2 regions of the Pseudomonas sp. GNP013 genome follow, and region 2 is predicted to be linked to the other one. Evidence: riboswitches for the same ligand, from Rfam matches in the RefSeq annotation. Region 2 holds a riboswitch; the other holds the start of a gene.

Region 1 (9,988 bases), 2.0 Mb from region 2:
TGCGCGGTAGCCCCAGGAGGTGGCGGTGGTGTAGCCGTCGTTGCTGCAGTTGGTGTTCAGGCCGGCCGCATTGGGCAGACCGGCGCCGTTGGCGGTGGAAGCGTTGAGCGCATTGCAGAAGCCGCCCGGCAAGGTGCCCGGGCCGAAGACCGGATCACGGCCATAACGGGCCTGGGACTTGCTCTCCAGCCCGCCCACATGGGTTACACCGATTTCACCGACGGTGGTCAGGCGGCTGGCGCCCATCACTTGGTCGAAGAAGTGCGTGAAGGTGGTCTGGAACTGCGTCACTTCCTTGCGGTTGTAACCGTGCAGGTCCTGGCCCGGGCTGCCCTTGAGCACGGACGCATTGCCAAAGCCCGGAATCGGCGTGACGCCGGCGAACAGAATGTCGGTGGTGCTCAGTTGCACCGGTGCATTCGGACGGTAGCTCAGCTCACCGCTCCAGGCGGTGCCGGTAGGCAGCGTGGTGGAGAAGCTCAGGCCGTAGAGACGGATATCTTCCGGGTATTCGACGAAGTAGTTGGAACTGCCCGCCACGATCAGCGGACGCAGTGCCGCCAGCGGCCCCAGTGGTCGAGTGAACGCCGACGCCGGCGCGCCCTGGGCGCTGAAGATCGGCGCACGGCTGTGGTAGTTCATGAAGTACGCGCCGAACTCGGTGTCCAGCGGCTCGAAGTTGTAGTGCATGGCCATGCCGAACTGGCCGCTGTCGCGCGCATCACGGTCCGGCCCACGGCGCACCAGCACGCCCTCGCCGTTGACGTCCACGCCCAGCGCATTCAGGGTCGGCAATGCTGCGCCCGGAATGGTCGAGCGCTTGTTCAGCACGCGCAGGTTATTGCTGCAGCCGTCGGAAATCACGTCAGGCTGGGAGAAGAAGGTGCCGCAGTTATCGGTAACGGTCTGGTCCCATTCCAGTTGGTAAAACGCTTCGGCCGACAGGTTGTCGGTGAGTGTCTGGGACACATAGAACATGTTGACCGGGATCAGGCCTTCCTTGATCTCGGCGCCCGGACGACGGAACGCAGACACGTCGATCGGGTTGATGGAGTTGATGCCGCCGCCGATGAAGGTACTTTCACCCCAGCTCACCACCTGCTTGCCGAACCGCACGTTACCCGGCTGATCGGCAATGCTGTAGTTGTGGTAGATGAACGCATCGAGAATCTGCCCGCCCGAGGACTTGGCGCCCTCTTTGCGGTTGTTGTCACTGATGTCCTTGAATGGCCGGCTTTCGTCTTTGAGCTCGAAGTCATACCAGTATTTGCCACGCACAAACACGCCGGTATCGCCGTATTTCAGTTCCAGGTCGTGAATGCCCTTGAAGATCTTCGAGAAGGTCTCGCCGCGCTTGAAGTTCAGATGGCCGTCATCGGACGTCTGGGACAAACCCCGGCCGCCGTTGTTGGCGCCGATCAGGTCACGATTGGCCTTGGCAGTGGACCAACTGGCGCCCACGGACAGCGACGAGTCAAAGCTCCCTTCGATTTCACCGATATTGAAACTGACGCCGAATGCAGGCCCGGCGAGCGTAGAGGCGAGACTGACGGCCAGGGGCAGTTTTGCCCGGCGCCAGAACTGGTTTACTGAGGTCATCGACGCTACTCCATGTGCATTATTGTTATGGCAGTGAGTTTTTTCGTTGATGCGTGTAACGGCCGGAATACAACGATTCCAATGCCGCCCGGCAACCAGGCCCCCATGGCCTGAAGTGCAACATCCTTGAAAAACTCTGTGAGTGACTATAGCCAGCAGGGCATACCGCTTGATCCCTCTAAAGTGTGATTTGCATCACCAACCCGTCTGCCACAGTCCTTTCGCCACGTCGGCGAAGGCCGACGCGGGAAGGATGGCTGAAAATCGGCAAATCACAAGTAAAGCCGCAAGATAGAGCAGTGCCGTGCCCGAACGGGCACGGCGAACGCACTCAGAGGGTGGACAGGAACGTGCTGTTGTTGGCCTGCCATTCGATGATGTCGACGCGGATACGTTTTTTGTCGAGTTTGCCGACGCTGGTCTTGGGAATTTCCGTAACAACGGCGATCTGGCTCGGAATCGCCCACTTGCTCAGGTGGCCCAATTCCACGAACGGCTTGAGGTGTTCCTTGAGTTCGCGCGCGCCAATCTCATGGCCATCGCGCACCACCAGCAACGCAAACGGGCGCTCGCCCCACTGTGGATCGGCGATGCCCACCACGGCGACTTCGCGCACCGCCGGGTGACGGCTGACCAGGTCTTCGAGGGCCAGGGACGAGACCCACTCGCCGCCGGTCTTGATCACATCCTTGATGCGGTCGCGAATATCGATCACGCCAAACGCGTCCAGGGTGGCCACGTCGCCGGTGTGCATCCAGCCGCCGGCCCACAGCTCGGCGCCCTTTTGCGGCTCGTTGAAATAGCCTTCACTGAGCCACGGCGCACGCAGCACCAGTTCGCCCTGGGACTCGCCATCGGCGGGCAGAAAGTTGCCATCGGCGTCGACAATCGCCGCATCCACCAGTGGCCCCGGCACACCGGCCTTGATGCGATAGGTGGTGCGTTCATCTTCGCTGCCGGCCATCAACTCATCGTTGAGGTGGGCGCAGGACACCAGCGGCCCGGTCTCGGACATGCCATAGGCGGCAGTCAGCTGAATGCCCCGCGCCTTGGCCGCTTCATACAGGGTGCGGTTGAGGGCGCTGCCGCCGATGACGATTTTCCAGCCGCCAAAGTCCACGTCCTGGGCAGCCTTGGCGTTGAGCAGCATTTGCAGAATGGTCGGCACACAATGGGAGAAGGTAACGCGCTCCTTGTGCCATAACTCCACCAGGTATTCCGGGTCGTAGCGGCCGGGGTACACCTGCTTCAAACCGAGCATGGTCGCCACGTATGGCAGGCCCCACGCATGCACATGGAACATCGGTGTGATCGGCATGTACACGTCGCTGGTGCCCAGCAGGCGCACGCTGTCGACGCTGCCCATGATGGTCGCCACGCCAATGGTGTGCAGCACCAGTTGGCGATGGGTGAAGTACACACCCTTGGGATTGCCGGTAGTGCCGGTGGTGTAGAAGGTGGTAGCGACCGAGTGTTCGTCGAAATCCTCGAAGGTGTACGTGGGGCTGGCAGCGGCCAGCAGGGTTTCGTACTCGCCTACCAGGTTGGGCAACTCTGCGGTGTGGGCGTCGCCGTCGGTGAGCAGCAGGGTCTTGTCCACCGTGGTGAGCTGCCCGGCGATGGCCTGGTAGAGCTCGACGAACTCGCTGTTGACCAGCACGAAGCGGTCCTCGGCATGGTTCATGGTGTAGAGGATCTGTTCCGGCGACAGGCGCACGTTGATGGTATGCACCACCGCGCCGATCATCGGGATGGCGAACATGCATTCCAGGTAGCGGTGGCTGTCCCAGTCCATCACTGCGACGGTGTCACCGGCCCTGACCCCGGCGTCGGTGAGCACATTGGCCAGCCGCGCGACGCGTTCGATCAGCGTCGGGTAGGTGTAGCGCAGTTTGTCGCGGTAGATGATTTCCCGGGTCTTTTCGTAGCGGGTGCCGGACATCAACAGGCGTTTGATCAACAACGGGTATTGGTAAGCGCCTTCGGCGGGTGGGATAACACGGGTCTGCAACATACGAATCCCTTTTTATGACTGCACGGTCTTGGCTTGAAGACTTGCACTGTAGAGACCTTGTGTTTCAACCAAATCAGCCAAAGGAATGATTTGCAGAGCGCTGCAAATGCTAGCTTTGCGCCAGCAGTTGAGGCGCTCAAGCGGGTTATTTCACGCTGGTAAACGCCAATTTCACCCCAATCGCAATCAACACCGCGCCCATCGTCCGATCAAACCAGTGGCCCATCCGCGCAAACCCCGCGCGCACGCGCTGCTGACTGAACAGCATCGCCACCAGGCAGAACCACAACGCGGTCGCTACGGCCAGGTACACGCCGTAACCGGCCTGGATCGCCAACGGTGTGTGCGGGTTGATCACCACGGTGAACAACGAGAGGAAAAACAACGTGGCCTTGGGGTTCAAGCCATTGGTCACGAACCCGGCGGTAAACGCTCCACGCGGCGTGCGCTCGCCCACTTCTCGGTGCAACTCGCCTTCGGCCGGCGGTTTGGCCGGCTGTGCGCGTAGGGCCTTGAAGCCGATGTACAGCAGGTAGGCCGCCGCCGCCCATTTGAGCGCGTTGAACAGCACGATGGATTGGGACACGATCAAGCCAATGCCCAGCAGCGAGTAACCCACGTGCAGGAAAATCGCCGAACCGACACCCAGCGCAGTCCAGGTTCCGGCGCGACGGCCGTGGGTCACGCTTTCGCGCACCACCACGGCGAAGTCAGGGCCAGGGCTGGCCACCGCCAACAGGTGAATCAGAGCCACGGTCAAAAACTCGGCGAGGTACATGTTCGCTCCCTTTACGTAACGGATTATTTCATCTGATAGTCTCGGCAGAGTACGCCTTCGAACTTCGTCGCAAAAGGTACAGTTGAGCATGAACAATCGCCGCGCCGTCTTCCTCGATCATCCTTCCCTCGACCTGGGCGACCTCGACCTCAGCGGTTTGCAGGCCTGCTTCAGCGACCTGCAGCTGTTCGAGCGGACCACCGCGCAGAATCTGATCGAGCGCCTGCAGGATGCCCAGGTCGCCATCAGCAACAAGGTCGCGCTCGACGCCGACACGCTGGCCGCCTGCCCCGAGCTCAAGCTGATCCTCGTAGCGGCCACCGGCACCAACAACGTTGACCTTGCGGCCGCCAGCGCCCACGGCATCACCGTGAGCAACTGCCAGGGCTACGGCACGCCGTCGGTGGCGCAGCACACGCTGATGCTGCTGCTCAACCTGGCCACGCGCCTGCAGGACTATCAGCGCGACGTGGCCGCCGGCAAATGGCAGGCGGCCACGCAGTTTTGCCTGCTGGACCATCCGATTGTCGAGCTGCAAGGCAAAACCCTCGGCCTGCTCGGCCATGGCGAACTGGGCGGCGCCGTTGCGCAACTGGCCGAAGCCTTTGGCATGCGCGTGCTGCTGGGCGCCATTCCTGGCCGCCCTGCCCGAGCCGATCGGGTGCCGCTGGATGAGTTGCTGGCGCAGGTCGACGCGCTGACCCTGCACTGCCCGCTCAACGAGCACACCCGCAACATGATCGGCGCTCGCGAGCTGGCGCTGCTCAAGCCCGGCGCGTTGGTGGTCAACACAGCGCGCGGCGGTTTGATCAATGAACAGGCGCTGGCCGACGCGTTGCGCAGCGGCCATCTGGGCGGTGCCGCCACGGATGTGCTGAGCGTGGAGCCGCCGGCCAATGGCAACCCGCTGCTGGCCGGCGATATTCCTCGGTTGATCGTCACGCCGCATAACGCCTGGGGCAGCCGCGAGGCGCGCCAGCGCATCGTCGGCCAACTGGCGGAAAACGCCCGAGGCTTTTTCGACGGCGCCCCGCTGCGGGTCGTCAGTTGATAGACTGCGCCCTTTTTTCAAGGAGCAGACCATGGATCCGCGCAGTGAAGTGCTGCTTCGCCAGCCCGAACTTTTTCAAGGCAACCTGCTGCTGGTCGGTTTGCCGGCTGACGACTTGCTCGGTCGTCTGCCCAATGCCCACGGCTGGTGCTGGCACGCCGGTGACCAGGCGGCGCTCGACGCACGCTTCCCGGAGCGCAGCGCGTTTGGCGTGAATGTACCCGAGCGCGCGTTCGACGCGGCGGTAATCTTCCTGCCCAAGTCCAAGGACCTCACCGATTACCTGCTCAATGCGGTGGCCGCACGCCTGCCCGGCGCCGAGCTGTTTCTGGTGGGAGAGAAAAAAGGCGGTATCGAAAGTGCCGCCAAGCAGCTGGCCCCATTCGGCAAACCGCGCAAGCTGGACAACGCACGGCATTGCCAACTGTGGCAGATCACCGTGGTCAATGCGCCGCCGGCCGTTGAACTGGAAAGCCTGGCACAGGTGTTCGAGGTGCCGCTGGCCGAGGGCCCGCTGAAAGTGGTCAGCCTGCCAGGCGTGTTCAGCCACGGGCGCCTTGATCGCGGCACCGAGTTGCTGCTGGCGCATCTGGACAAGCTGCCGAGCGGCCATCTGCTGGACTTCGGTTGCGGCGCTGGTGTGCTGGGGGCTGCGGTCAAGCGTCGCTACCCGCACAACAGCGTGACGATGCTGGATGTAGACGCCTTCGCCACCGCCAGCAGTCGCCTCACCCTGGCGGCCAACGGCCTGGAAGCCGAGGTGCTGACCGGCAACGGAATCGACGCCGCGCCGATGGGTTTGAATGCGATCCTGAGCAACCCGCCGTTTCACGTCGGCGTGCACACCGATTATTTCGCCACCGAGAACTTGCTGCGAAAAGCGGCAAAACACCTGGCAAAAGGTGGCGAACTTCGCCTTGTCGCCAATAGCTTCCTGAAGTATCAGCCGCTGATCGAAGAGCACCTGGGCATCTGTGCGGTGAAGGCCGAGGGCAACGGTTTTCGCATTTACCGCGCCAAGCGTCCCTAACGGGCGTTTGAAAAAGAAGGCTTGCCGAATGTGTCCTGGCTAGGCAGAATCCGCTCCGTCCTAGGGGAGTAGTCTCCCACGAGTTCAATCTCGTCCGGCATACGTCAACATACTTGGTCAACAGACCATGGCGTATGCGACCCAGGAGTCCGCACAGACGGACCGGGGTTTGACAAGACCTATGACACGCACACCTTACCCGGGGCGGGAAGGCTGTTCGTGTCATAGCCGTGTCGACCCGCCCCTGGAACCTACCTGATGCTGGATTCTCTGCTCGTCCCCACCGCAATCGTTGCCTTGGCCGAAATTGGCGACAAGACGCAACTGCTCGCGCTCATCCTTGCCGCACGCTTTCGCAAACCCTGGCCGATCATCGCCGGCATCGTCGCCGCGACCCTGGCCAACCATGCGGCCGCCGGTGCCGTAGGCGCCTGGTTTGGCAGCTTTTTCTCGGACGCGGTGCTGCACTGGATTCTCGCCGCAAGCTTCTGTGCCACGGCCTTGTGGACGCTGGTACCGGACAAACTCGACGATGACGAGGCCAGCACCACGCGCAAGTTCGGACCGTTTCTGACCACGCTGATTGCGTTCTTCCTCGCGGAGATCGGTGACAAGACGCAGATCGCCACGGTGATGCTGGCGGCGCAGTACCCGGAGCTATGGCTGGTGATTATCGGCACGACCCTGGGCATGTTGATTGCCAACGTACCGGTGGTGCTGGCGGGGAATTTTGCCGCGGAGAAACTGCCACTGACCCTGATTCGCCGGTTGGCAGCGACGGCGTTTTTCATCCTGGCGATTGTGGCGGTGTACAAGGCCATGCAAAGCAGCGGGTGGATCTAGCGCCAAATGTGGGAGGGGGCTTGCTCCCGATTGCGGTGCGTCAGCCTGGTATGCCTTGGCTGATCCACTGCTACCGGGAGCAACCCCCCTCCCACACTCAGGTCTTCATCAGCGTTGGAACATCAGGATTTTTTGGCCTGTTGGTACAGCGGCATCACTTTCGGAATGGCCGCCTGCAGCGAGGCGATCCGGCTATCGGAGGCCGGGTGAGTGCTCATGAACTCGGGCGGTGAGCCTTCGGAAGCCTTGGCCATCTTGTTCCACAGCGTGATCGCCGCGTTCGGGTTGTAGCCGGCGCGGGCCGACAGTTCCAGGCCGATCAGGTCGGCTTCGTTTTCATTGCTGCGGCTGTTGGGCAAGGTCATGCCGTAGTTGGCCACGGTATCGGCCAGCGCCAGGCTGTCCTGGCCCAGGCCGAATATCGCACCGGCGCCTTGCTTGGCCATCTGGATGCCATAGGCCTTGGACATGGCTTCACGGCCATGCTCGCGCAAGGCGTGGGCAATTTCATGGCCCATCACTGCGGCCAGCTCGTCATCGGTGAGCTTGAGATTGTCGATCAATGCGCTGTACACGAAGATTTTGCCGCCAGGCCCGCAGTTGGCGTTCATCTCGTCGCTCTTGATCAGGTTCACTTCCCACTTCCACTGCGCCGCATCCGGACGGAAGGTGGGCGCCTGGGCGATCAGCCGATTGGCAATCGCCTGCACGCGTTTGGCGTTGGCACTGGTTTTGTCCACCAGGCCTTTGCCACTGGCTTCGCCCAACGTCTGCTGGTAGGACTGGGCATACATCTGGTCGACTTCCTGACTCGACAGCATGCTGAACATGTATTGCTTGCGCTCAACCCCCACGGCGCCGCCGCTGGTGGTGTTGACCGACTGACACCCGGCCAGCAGCATGGCCGCCGCCAATACACTTACTGCCAATGACTTTTTCATGCGAGACGCTCCCTGAAAACATGGCGCGTATCGTAGGCCCTCGTGTGTATCCGCGCCAGATACACACGACGTTTAACTGCTGTATTTCCGATACATCCCACAAGAGTGTACCGACGGCAGCAACTGTCAGGCCGGGGTCAGGCACTCCGGGCCGTTGAGCTTGGGATCGTTGACCATATTGGCCAGGACCCTTTCGCGCAACGCGGTGGGCTCACTGGCCAGCAGCGCCTGCAATACGTGCAACGGGGTCTCGGGATCGAGCCACGCCGCCTGGCCCGCAGCATCCAGGATCAGCGGCCGGCGCTGGCTTTGCGCGGCCTGGGTGACCACCGCAGTGCTCAGCCACACCTGTTCCTGCACCGGGTAGGCTTCCCAGATCGCCGCGAAAAACAGCGTCGAGCCCTCCCCCGGCGTCAACCAGTACGGGCGTTTGCGCTGGGTACCGCGCCATTCGTAAAAACCGTTGGCCGGCAGCAGGCAGCGACGCTGGCGAAACGCCTCGCGGAACATCGGTTGCTCCGCCAGGGTTTCGGCGCGGGCATGGGCCGGCGTGCGGGAAAGATCAGTCAGCCACGGCGGGGTCAGGCCCCAGCGGGCACGCGCCAGGGTGCGCTGGCCTTCGCTCTGGCGCTGGATCAGCACTGAGTCATTCGGGGAAATGTTCCACTGGGCCTGCTGGTCCGCCGGAAAGCCCGGCAGGGCGGCAAAGCCGGGATTCCAGCGAAACAGGGCATAACGTCCACACATGGGGCAACACGACTCTTGGGGTAAACCGACCGACAGCCTAACAGACCAGCACGTCAGGAAAGCTGTCGGGTTCATCACCGGGCAGGGGCTGCGCGCCGATATAGGCGGTGATCAGCTCACGGGCATAGGCAGCGTGATCATTATCGACCTCCAGACCCAGCAGGCCGAAAATCGGCAACTCGCCAGTGCCCCCGAGCAGATGGCGCCCCACCAGATGTGCCTCGATGCCCTCGCTGGCGAGCATCTGTTGCAGCAACTCGCCTTCCATGAGGTTTTCCGGTTCGTAGATTCGCTGCATGGGCGTGCCTGCTATTCGTTCTCGGCGTGGACTTCAAGCATCCATTCATGGCCATCCGTTTGCAGGATGAAATTGATCGGTCGGCAACAGACCGGGCAATCCTCGATATAGCGCTGATCGCCACCGGAAAGATCCAGCACCGCCTCCGCCGGCTCACCACAATAAGGACAATCATACGGTTCAGTTTCCAGCATCGCAGTCTCCCAGGTGACTTGTGCGTATAATCGCCGGTCTATTGACAGGGCTATTGATCGGCCGGGCCAATTACCCGCGCCGCACCCTGGTATTTCCTCTACTTATCCTAGCCGTTTCCAACAAGAGAGCATGATGGGCGAATTCGATACCATCCGACCTTACAACGACAGCGAAGTCCCGGCAGTGCTGGCACGTCTGTTCAGCGACAAGGCCTTTCTGGACATCCTGACCCACTTCCGCTTCCCCCGCTTCGCCGGCACCCTGGGCTGGCTGCTCAAGCCGATGATTGCCCGCAAGCTGCGCCGTGAATTCGCCGGCGTCACCACCGTGGCCACGCTGCAGGACAAGGTCGAGTACTACGTCGACCACACCATCGACCGCGCGACCGACGGCGTGACCTACACCGGCGTCGAACAGCTCAAGTCCGGCACCGCGTACCTGTTCCTGGCCAACCACCGCGATATCGTGATGGACCCGGCGTTCGTCAACTAT
Region 2 (9,988 bases):
TTGCGAACCCGAACGATCAGGCCCGGCTAATGGATAACGTTGGCTGATGAGCGCATTGGCTCGGCTGAACAGACGTTATGTTGGTTAGGCTGAATTGAAATGAATGACTTGTAGGCGATAGCCGAAGTCCGCTTGAACTGGCGGTTTTTCTGGCGCAGAACTTGGACGAAGAATGACATTACCGGCGCCAGCGCTCCCTACCTGGGCCCGCCATCGGAAGAAGCGTTCATGGGCAAAGGCGTGTCCGCCTGCGCGACCTGCGACGGTTTCTTCTATCGCAACAAGCCGGTCGCCGTGGTCGGTGGTGGCAACACCGCCGTGGAAGAAGCGCTGTACCTGGCCAACATCGCCAGCACCGTGACCCTGGTGCATCGTCGCGAGACCTTCCGCGCCGAGAAGATCCTGATCGACAAGCTGCACGCGCGTGTTGCTGAAGGCAAGATCATCCTCAAGCTCAACGCCACCCTGGACGAAGTCCTGGGCGACAACATGGGCGTGACCGGTGCACGCCTGAAGAACAACGACGGCAGCTTCGACGAGTTGAAAGTCGACGGCGTGTTCATCGCCATCGGCCACACCCCGAACACCTCGCTGTTCGAAGGCGTGCTGGACGCCAAGGACGGTTACCTGGTGGTGCAGGGCGGCCGTGAAGGCAACGCGACAGCCACCAACATCGACGGCATCTTCGCCGCCGGTGACGTGGCCGACCACGTCTACCGCCAGGCCATTACCTCGGCCGGCGCCGGCTGTATGGCGGCCCTGGACGCCGAGCGGTACCTCGATGGGTTGAAGGACGCGTCGTTCTGAAACGGTTGGAATAAAAAAACCGGCTGAAACACAGGCCGGTTTTTTGCGCGCGATTACTGTGGGAGCGAGCCTGCTGGCGAAAGACGTCAACGCTAGCCTGGTGGCTGAGCTGACCCCGCGTCCTGCAATTACTCCTGCGTGAGCAAGTACCGGGGCGCAACCAGTAAACCATCCCATTGCCACCCAACTGGAAAGTGACATGCCTTGCCGCCCGCCTCCGATCGCGCGAGGGCCAGTTCTCCAGCGCAATCTAGCGAGATGTAACCAAACAGCTTTGGAATTTAACATTTTTTTGACAACCATGAGGCCATATTGGCGTCCCTTGTTGGGGAGTAGCCTGCTCTTGACTTCGGTTTAAGAGCGTTCGTGTCAACATTCTCGGCACCATGCCGTGGTACGAACACCTTCCGGTTGGCGAGACCAACGATGCATCCATGCCTAAAGTCGGGCGTGTGGTTGCGTCGTTGACTCAAAGCCCGACTGGACGTGAACCGTGAATCCAATTTCCCTCGTTTTTCTTGCTTTGGCTATGTCCACGGACGCTTTTGCTGCGGCTATAGGCAAAGGCGCTAGTCTTCATAGGCCACGTTTAAGTGAAGCTCTGCGTACGGGTCTTATTTTTGGTGTGATTGAAGCTATAACCCCTGTAGTAGGGTGGGGCATTGGTCAAGTAGCCACCAAATACGTTGAAAGCTGGGATCACTGGATTGCTTTCACCCTACTGTTGGCGTTGGGTCTGCATATGATCTACAACGGGCTAAAACATGAAGATGTAGAGGAAGAAAAACCTAACCAGCACTCGTTCCTCATTTTGGCCGTTACCGCTTTCGCCACCAGCATTGACGCGTTAGCCGTGGGAGTCGGGCTTGCCTTCGTCAACGTGAATATCCTGGTTGCTGCGTCGGCAATTGGCATTGCCACCACGGTAATGGTGACCACAGGCGTGATGTTGGGTCGTGTACTTGGAACAATGGTTGGTAAGCGCGCTGAAATAATCGGTGGGTTGGTGTTGGTGCTAGTTGGCTCTACTATCCTCTATGAACATTTGTCCGTGGCATGATTTAGTTTGGACTTATCTCGCCGAAAATAAAGGCCTTACAGGGCGGGTTTAAGGCCTCTCTGTACCAGCGTGAAGTTGTTTTTCGTCTTGCTTGCTCTCGCTGAATTTATAGTGAAGAAGAGTCAAAAATAGGATTTAGTAATGGGTCTTCGATGGGTTGCAGCCACTGTGCTTCTGGCGATTTCTTGGATTGTTTTTCTGGCAATTTATATATTCAGGAATTGGTCGGGCTGGTTCTTTTAGATTCTTTTCGGCATGCAGGGGGCGGAATACTCGCTAGCGTATGGTCGCGAATTCATTGGGTGTAGAGTATGCGTCCGGCCAAGTCATCTACCCGTCCTCGCAAAGGCAAGACATGGTGTGCACTTAATTTAAGTGGGCACCAATTCTAGCCTTTTAAGTGGGTATTTCATGCAGCAAACACGCCGTTCCTATTCCAAATCCTTCAAGACCCAAGTCATTCAAGAGTGTGCCCAGCCCGGCGCTTCGATTGCCAGCATCGCGCTCAGCCATAGGCTCAACACAAACCTCGTGCACAAATGGATTCGGGTACACACGCAGAAAAACACGGCACTGCAACCTGCGTTTCTTCCATTACCCCTACCGCTGGCAGGAGCAAACTCGCAAGCGGCATCATCGAATATCTGCGTTGAGATCCAGCACTCGCGTGGCACTGTCAAAGTGAACTGGCCAACAGAAAATGCTGCGGCCTGCGCGACCTTTCTTCGAGACCTGCTGCGATGATTCGCATCGACTCCATCTGGCTCGCCACCGATCCGATGGACATGCGCGCAGGCACCGAAACTGCGCTAGCCAGGGTGATCGCGGTGTTCGGTGCGGCGAAGCCGCACTGTGCTTATCTATTTGCCAACCGCCGCGCCACGCGCATGAAAGTTCTGGTGCATGATGGTTTCGGTATCTGGCTAGCTGCACGTCGGTTGAACCAGGGTAGGTTCCACTGGCCAAGCGTTCGTCATGGCTCTGAAATGCAGTTGGACACCGAGCAACTCCAGGCCTTGGTATTGGGCCTGCCATGGCAACGAGTGAGTTCCGGCGGCTCGATCACACTGCTTTAACGGCTGCCATTAGCCTATCGGTTGATCGCCGCGAACTGCCTGCTCTGGCAAAGTCGGCAGCATGACCTCTTCGCCTAATCTCGACCAAATGTCCCCCGACCAGCTGCGTGCCTTAGCAGCGCAGTTGCTGTCGCAGGTCGAAACCATGGGCAAGAAGATCAACCGCGATCAAACGCTCATCGAGAAACTGACCCACGAGATTGCCCAACTTAAGCGTTTGAAGTTTGCCAAGCGTAGCGAGCAGATGAGTCCTGAGCAGGCCAGCCTGCTAGATGACCTGATCGATACCGATATCGCGGCGATTGAAGCAGAGCTTCAGGCGTTGCAGACAGTGCCAGCGGCGACCGAGAAAAAGCAGAAGCCCAAGCGCACGGCGTTGCCGGCAGAGTTTCCGCGCATATTGATCCATCACGAACCAGACAATACTCACTGCCAATGCGGCTGCGCACTCAAGCGTATAGGTGAAGACGTCAGCGAGAAACTGGACTACACGCCGGGCGTATTTACCGTTGAACGCCACATCCGTGGCAAATGGGTCTGCGATGACCGCGAAACACTGATTCAGGCGCCGGTTCCGGCGCAGATCATCGACAAGGGCATCCCGACCGCTGGGCTTCTGGCGCACGTCATGATTGCCAAGTTTGCCGACCATCTTCCACTTTACCGCCAGGAGTCGATTTTCGGCCGAGCCGGCTTGGCGATTCCACGTTCAACATTGGCCCAATGGGTAGGTGTGACGGGCGTGCAGTTGCAGCCTCTGGTTGATGCGTTGCACGACGTGGTACTCAAGCAGCACGTCATCCACGCCGATGAAACACCCGTGCAGATGCTCGCTCCAGGCTCGAAGAAAACCCATCGTTCATATGTATGGGCCTACGCTACCAGCCAATTCAGCAAAACATCGGCTGTCGTCTACGACTTCAGCCCTAGCCGTGCCGGTGAGCACGCTCGCAACTTCCTGCGAGGCTGGAAGGGCAATCTGGTCTGCGATGATTTTGGTGGCTACAAGGCCAGCTTCGTACTCGGGGCGACGGAGATCGGCTGCATGGCCCATGCGCGGCGCAAGTTCTTCGAACTGCATGCCACGAACAAAAGCACGCTCGCCGAACAAGCTCTTCGCTATATCCAATTGCTTTACGAAATAGAGAGTGAAGTCCGCGACCTGGAGCCAGATTCACGGCAACGAATACGGCAAGAAAAAGCCGTACCGGTGATGGAAAGGCTGCATGCCTGGATGATCGGCCAGCGCGATCTCGTGCCTGAAGGTTCGGCCATCAGCAGAGCCCTGGATTACAGCTTGAAACGATGGGCAGCGCTATCGCGCTACCTTGATGACGGGGCTGTACCCATTGACAACAATTGGGCCGAGAACCAAATCCGACCGTGGGCTCTTGGACGCAAGAACTGGCTATTTGCAGGATCGCTACGCAGCGGCAAACGGGCGGCAGCGATCATGAGTTTAATCCAGTCTGCACGGCTCAACAGGCATGATCCGTATGCCTATTTGAAGGATGTACTTACGCGTCTGCCAACTCAGCGCGCAAGTAAGATTGCAGATTTACTGCCACATAACTGGCTTCTGCCACGGAGCCGTTGAAATGGAAAAGATCACAAAGCAGTTCTTTCATTGATGAGCTTGTTTGCTATCGCTCGGCGCTTGATCACGATCCTCAAGACTATAATCTCGAACTACTTGGGCGATGCGCAGGTGATAGTCATCGAAAACCTGCCTACGGCCTGCTAATTGGGCCGAACGATGTAGCTCAAGGCCGCGCCACCGCTTAATAGCTTCCTCGTCACGCCAAAATGACAGTGAGAGAACCTTTCCTGGTTCACTTAGGCTTTGGAAACGCTCAACTGAGATGAAACCATCCAGCTCTGCTAGCAATGGTTTCAGTTCAGCGGCAAGGTCAAGATACCGCTGGTATTGCTCCTCATGAGGCCATGCTTCAAAGATAACTGCGATCATTGCTGAGTTTCCCGATCACGATAGAAATGAGGGATGCGACCATTAAGGGAGGGCAAATAACTCCACCGGTAAGGACGAGCAGATGAGGCTGGTTGTCGATGCAGCCATGCCAAAATCGCCTCAGAGGCGATAGTCAATGCAAGTTGCTGGCCTGGACATTGATGTCTTCCTGAGCCGAAGCTGAAGGTTCGTCGTTGCGTTCGTTTGACCAAGAGTCTATCGGGATCTGGGTTCGCGTAGGGATCCCTATTGGCTGAAGCGAGCAACACTAGAACGGTATCACCCGCCTCCAAGACGCTGCTCCCGATAGTGCATCGCTTCGCAACGAATCGCCGGGTGTTTTGCACGGGCGAGTCGTAGCGCGCTACCTCTTCCACCAAGTCTGCAACGAGCATCTGCTTAGGTTGCATGTCTTTAATCAGATCAGGGTTACGATGGAGCGCTACAAGGGTATTGCCGATCAGGCCTGCGGTGGCTTCGCAGGTCTGTGACAACAGGCCGATCAGGTTAGCGATCAATGCATCATGATCTCTCCAGGCGGTGGCTTCGCATCCGCTCCAGATATGGCTTAAGAAGCGGCTACTTTCATCGTCGTTACTCAGCAGCGCGCTGAATAATTGACTAAGTCGAGTGGCCCCGGAATTAGCTTCACCGAGTTGAATTTCGTCGCTTAACGGCGACAGGCAGGCGACAAAATCCCGTGTCAGCCTCGCTACTTCCTGTAGCCGGCTGGATGGAAGGCCTATCAAGGCGGCAATAACGGAAACCGGTAACGTGAACATCAACTCATCTAGGTTTTCAACCGGGTTATCGAGGGTCTCGACCACACGTGACACGATGTCTGCGATGCTATCTGTCTCGACAGAGGCCAAGGCAGGTTCGATAGCCATCCTGGGGCACAGGTGATGCGGGCCCTCGTTCATGCGCATCAAACGACCGAAAATCATCCCTGCCACGCCTTGCGCAATCGCGGGAGGAATCGGCTCGTTTAGCGGACGCACCCGACAGTCGGGATGCCCCAGAATGGCTTCGACAGCTTTGGCACTACTTGCAATCCATAAACGAAGGTCTGCATCGAATAGCAGGCCGTTTTGTTGCCTGAGACCTGAGTAATAAACGTAGGGATCAGTATGGGTAGCTGCTTCAAAAGGCGTCATTCCGGAAGTCCTGTTCACAAAGAACGACTACTATCGAACATCCTCCATGGTGACGATTCGCTCAGGAACGAAATATGGATGCTCTAAGCAATGACACCGCGATTTCTCGGGTAGCCGGCGCTATTGCCGAACCAGCGAGGACGAAAATGCTTTGTTCGCTGATGGACGGCCACGCCCGTACCAGTACCGAAATGGCCGTCATCGCCGACGTGAGTGCATCCACGGCGAGCGCGCATTTGGCAAGACTAAAAGAGGACGGGTTGGTAAAGTTGCACACGCAGAGCAGGCATCGCTACTACAGTCTGGCTGACGCGCAAGTGGCCCAGGCTATTGAGGCCCTCATGGTGATCAGCCAAAACGCAGATACACGATCTGTGTCCACGACCCCAACCCGATTGCAGTTCGCGCGTACCTGTTATGACCACATGGCGGGAACACTGGCTGTACAACTGCACGACCATTTCATGGAGTCAGGCTGGTTAACCGTGCCGGTTTCTGGGGAGCCTATGTATCAGCTCACGATGAGCGGCGAAAAAGCCATGACCGATCTCGGTATCGAGATAGAAAAAGTAAGGGCACAACGGCGTCGTTTCGCGTGCTCCTGCCTGGACTGGAGCATGCGGCGCCCTCATCTTGCCGGAGCACTCGGAGCGGCTTTTCTACAGACGGTCATAAGCCGCAAGTGGGTTATCCAAGACCTTGATAGTCGGGCACTCGCATTGACATCCAAGGGCCGAAAGGAGCTGTCTGGCCGATTCGGGATCATGCTGGAAAACAAAGAGATAGAGAGATCAGTAGTGCGGAATGCGACACGTCCCGCCGAGCCGGCTTTGCCGGCACGATAATTACTAATCCCTTCAGCTAAGCATCTATCAAGAAGCGGGCATTGCTTCGCGTGCCATATCTAAAATCAACGTGTATTAGCGGGACGCTTACTGATGACGTACTAACGTGGCGTTCATACATGATTGACATACAACCGCTGAGAAAGTGCCAGATACACGAAGCGCATGGCTCATCAATGCCTTGCCAAAGGTCCGCAGCGGTAACCGTAGTCGACTCTGTTAAGGATCAGCGCTTCGAGCCCACGAATAGATTTATGTTCAGCGAACAGACAGATTTACCATTGCAACAAAATATTTCTTCGCTAGCTTGAAATACGGGCCACCTCGCCCCTGTTGCAATAATGCCAAGAGTGGCGTTGCGACATTAACTTATCCAGGCAGTGTTTTGGCCCGTCTAATAGGAGAGCAACAATGAAAATTGTAACCGGCGTAATTGCTATAAGCGTAGCGTTCGCAGCGTGCTCATTAGTTTATGCTTCTCAAAGCAAAGCCCCTATTGCCCAAGAGTTCAATACTCACGTAATCACCGGTTCACCACCGCTACTGCAACTAGCGGGCAATGGTGGATCGGGCGGTAATGGTGGCGCTGGAGGAAGTAACGGCGGCCAGGGCGGGGCGGGTGGAGCCGGTGGTGCTGGAGGCAGCGGGTCTCAACCCGGCAAGGGAGGCTCTGGCGGCAAGGGTGGTGCGGCTGGCCCTGGCGGGACACCAGGTGCCGACGGCGCCCCTGGCGCTGATGGTGCACGGGTTCCCAGAGATCCGCCTGATAAAAAATCAAGCACCTAACGACTCGCAATAAATAGTTGGAAGGGAGGTGGCTCAAAAGGCCCGACGGTGCATGCCAGTGTTAAGTGATGCAAGGGCAAGCGTTCCGGCAGCTGGATGTTCATGCGCGCGCAAAAGCGGCAGATCGCCTGGTGACCGCTTCACGAGGCGTCTGACTCTGGATACCTAAATTTTGAAACGCGCAACCAAGCTCTGCAAATCACTGCCCAGGCGCGCCAGTTCTGCAGTCGATGCGACGCTCTGCTCGGTTGCGGATGCAGACTGCTCAGCAATGTCACGCACGCTGAGCACGCTCCGGTTGATTTCATCGGTCACTGCGCTCTGTTGTTCGGCAGCGGCGGAAATCTGCTGGCTCATCTGTTCAATCGTGCCGATGGACTGATTGATATCAATCAATGCCTGTTCAGCCTGACGAGCCAGAACTACGGTGCCCTCGGTACGTTGCAGGCTTGCGTCCATCAGACCTGATGCTGCGCTCGTGCGCTGTTGTAGAGTGTTGATCAGCAGTTCGATTTCACTTGTGGAGTTCTGGGTACGTTGGGCCAGCGAGCGCACTTCATCGGCCACTACAGCAAAACCACGACCTTGCTCACCGGCGCGTGCGGCCTCGATGGCGGCGTTGAGCGCGAGCAGGTTGGTCTGCTCGGCGACAGCCTTGATCACGTCGATGACGTTGCCGATCTTGCTGCTGTCTTCGGTTAGGCGCTGCATGGCTTCGCCCAGATGCTTCACTTCATCGGCCAGTTGGCCAATTTCGCTTGCTGCATGTTGCACCACATTACTGCCGTGCGCAGAACGTTCGCTTGCCTGTTTGGCGGCCCGCGAAGCGTCTTCGGTGTTCCGCGCTACTTCCTGTACGGCCGAGGCCATTTCATTCATGGCGGTGGCGACCTGGTCAACTTCGTTTTTTTGCAGGGTGACGCCTGTACTTGTCTGCGCGCTGACAGCAGACAACTGCTCGGCCGCTGTAGCGATCTGCGTGACACCGTTGCCGATGCCCCCGATCAGGCCGCGCAGGGAAACGGTCATGTGCTGCATGGTGTTCTGTAACAAGCCCAGTTCGTCCTGACGGGTCGTGCTGGTGTCCCGGGTCAGGTCACCATCAGCAATACGGCGCGCGGCAATGACCGTATCGTTCAATGGAAAGGTTATCTGGCGGGTGATAAGGAGCGCAGCAACGATACCAATCAGCAAGACCACCAGCGCGACACTCAACAACTGAACGACAGCGCTGTTCTTTTCTTTTTGGGCGCTGATAATCTGCTGTGCCGCCACATCATCGGCCACAACAGCTATTGCGACGGATTGCTGTTGCAGATTGCCGCGAACCTGATCGGCCTGCTGAAGCATTTCCGAGATCGACGACATCAGCACCTTGTACTGCTTAAGCGCATTCAGCGCGGTGTCTACAGCGGCGTTCGCCTGGTTTGGCAATTCGCTGCGAGCAGCCGATACCTGCGCGATCAGCGCGTCGGCCGAATTGTAGGTCGCTTGACGGTTATCGGTTGACGGGACACTCAGATAGCGGCGAAACACCAGCCGGAAGTTGGTCATTCCGTTACGCAAGTCACCAGCGATTTTGACTTGTTTTATGCCGGTTTCATCCGGAGCACGCAATGTGTCGTCAATGGTCTTTTCCAGCAGGTTTTCGAAAGTGGCACTGACGTCGTCCGAGACCTTGATCAAGGGTTTCAAGGCATCATCGACTTTATGATTGATGCTGACCAATTGATCGAACGTCTGCTTCAGGCCGCCGACTTGCTCCTTGATGGAGCGCAGCTTAGCCAGATTACTCGGCGCGGCTAGCAGACCAATGCCCTCACCGACACTGCGGCTCAGCGTATCCAGCGCACCGCTGTAGGCTTGCACGCCCGCAGCACTCGGTGCAGTGGCGTAGCCTTGTGCGGCGATGCGGGCGTTCAGGACATCAGCCTTGATCTCGGAGACCTTGCCACTCTTGCCAAGTCGCTCGATCAGCAGGTTGGTGCTGGAGTAACCGATTGCGGCGACGGCCAGCACGCCCAGCAAAATGGCACCGAAGCCCAGTCCGAGCTTCTTGCCGACTTTCAAGTTGTCCAACCACTTTGCGCTCATTACGGGTGTGCCTTTGATTTTTCGGAATGCCCGTGAATCGGCGCTGAGTCAGGTAACTTGATAGTTAACGTGACAAAAGTTAGCTCGCAAGCTAATGAGGGAGGCCACAGGAGCCCCGTGATTTGTGGCCTTCAGCCATTTATGAATATTTATTTAATAAAGAGCTAACCGCATCCCCGGCCGCATGATGCGCC

The links. A riboswitch is a leader RNA that binds a small molecule or an ion and turns the genes downstream of it on or off. The one in region 2 is predicted to bind manganese.
Region 1: it holds a riboswitch for manganese, as region 2 does, so the genes downstream of both, ACXX81_RS18160 (TMEM165/GDT1 family protein) here and mntP (manganese efflux pump MntP) in region 2, are expected to answer to the same signal.

The regions. Positions count from the first base shown of each region.
Region 1 covers NZ_JBTGUT010000001.1:4,123,700-4,133,687, forward strand. The annotation lists gene ACXX81_RS18135 (DUF1302 domain-containing protein) at 1-1,599, opposite strand, end outside; gene ACXX81_RS18140 (fatty acid--CoA ligase) at 1,931-3,613, opposite strand; gene ACXX81_RS18145 (LysE family translocator) at 3,759-4,391, opposite strand; gene ACXX81_RS18150 (2-hydroxyacid dehydrogenase) at 4,480-5,442, shown strand; gene ACXX81_RS18155 (methyltransferase) at 5,474-6,472, shown strand; yybP-ykoY riboswitch at 6,523-6,643, shown strand; gene ACXX81_RS18160 (TMEM165/GDT1 family protein) at 6,731-7,315, shown strand; gene ACXX81_RS18165 (M48 family metallopeptidase) at 7,438-8,256, opposite strand; gene ACXX81_RS18170 (SOS response-associated peptidase) at 8,383-9,003, opposite strand; gene ACXX81_RS18175 (putative signal transducing protein) at 9,041-9,301, opposite strand; gene ACXX81_RS18180 (CPXCG motif-containing cysteine-rich protein) at 9,313-9,495, opposite strand; gene ACXX81_RS18185 (1-acyl-sn-glycerol-3-phosphate acyltransferase) at 9,629-9,988, shown strand, end outside.
Region 2 covers NZ_JBTGUT010000001.1:2,119,949-2,129,936, forward strand. The annotation lists partial or broken gene ACXX81_RS09470 (FAD-dependent oxidoreductase) at 181-807, shown strand; yybP-ykoY riboswitch at 1,128-1,295, shown strand; gene mntP (manganese efflux pump MntP) at 1,301-1,867, shown strand; gene tnpA (IS66-like element accessory protein TnpA) at 2,279-2,611, shown strand; gene tnpB (IS66 family insertion sequence element accessory protein TnpB) at 2,608-2,943, shown strand; gene tnpC (IS66 family transposase) at 3,005-4,540, shown strand; gene ACXX81_RS09495 (antibiotic biosynthesis monooxygenase family protein) at 4,568-4,912, opposite strand; gene ACXX81_RS09500 (cytochrome P450) at 4,909-6,069, opposite strand; gene ACXX81_RS09505 (ArsR/SmtB family transcription factor) at 6,144-6,914, shown strand; gene ACXX81_RS09510 (methyl-accepting chemotaxis protein) at 7,866-8,738, opposite strand; partial or broken gene ACXX81_RS09515 (methyl-accepting chemotaxis protein) at 8,772-9,794, opposite strand.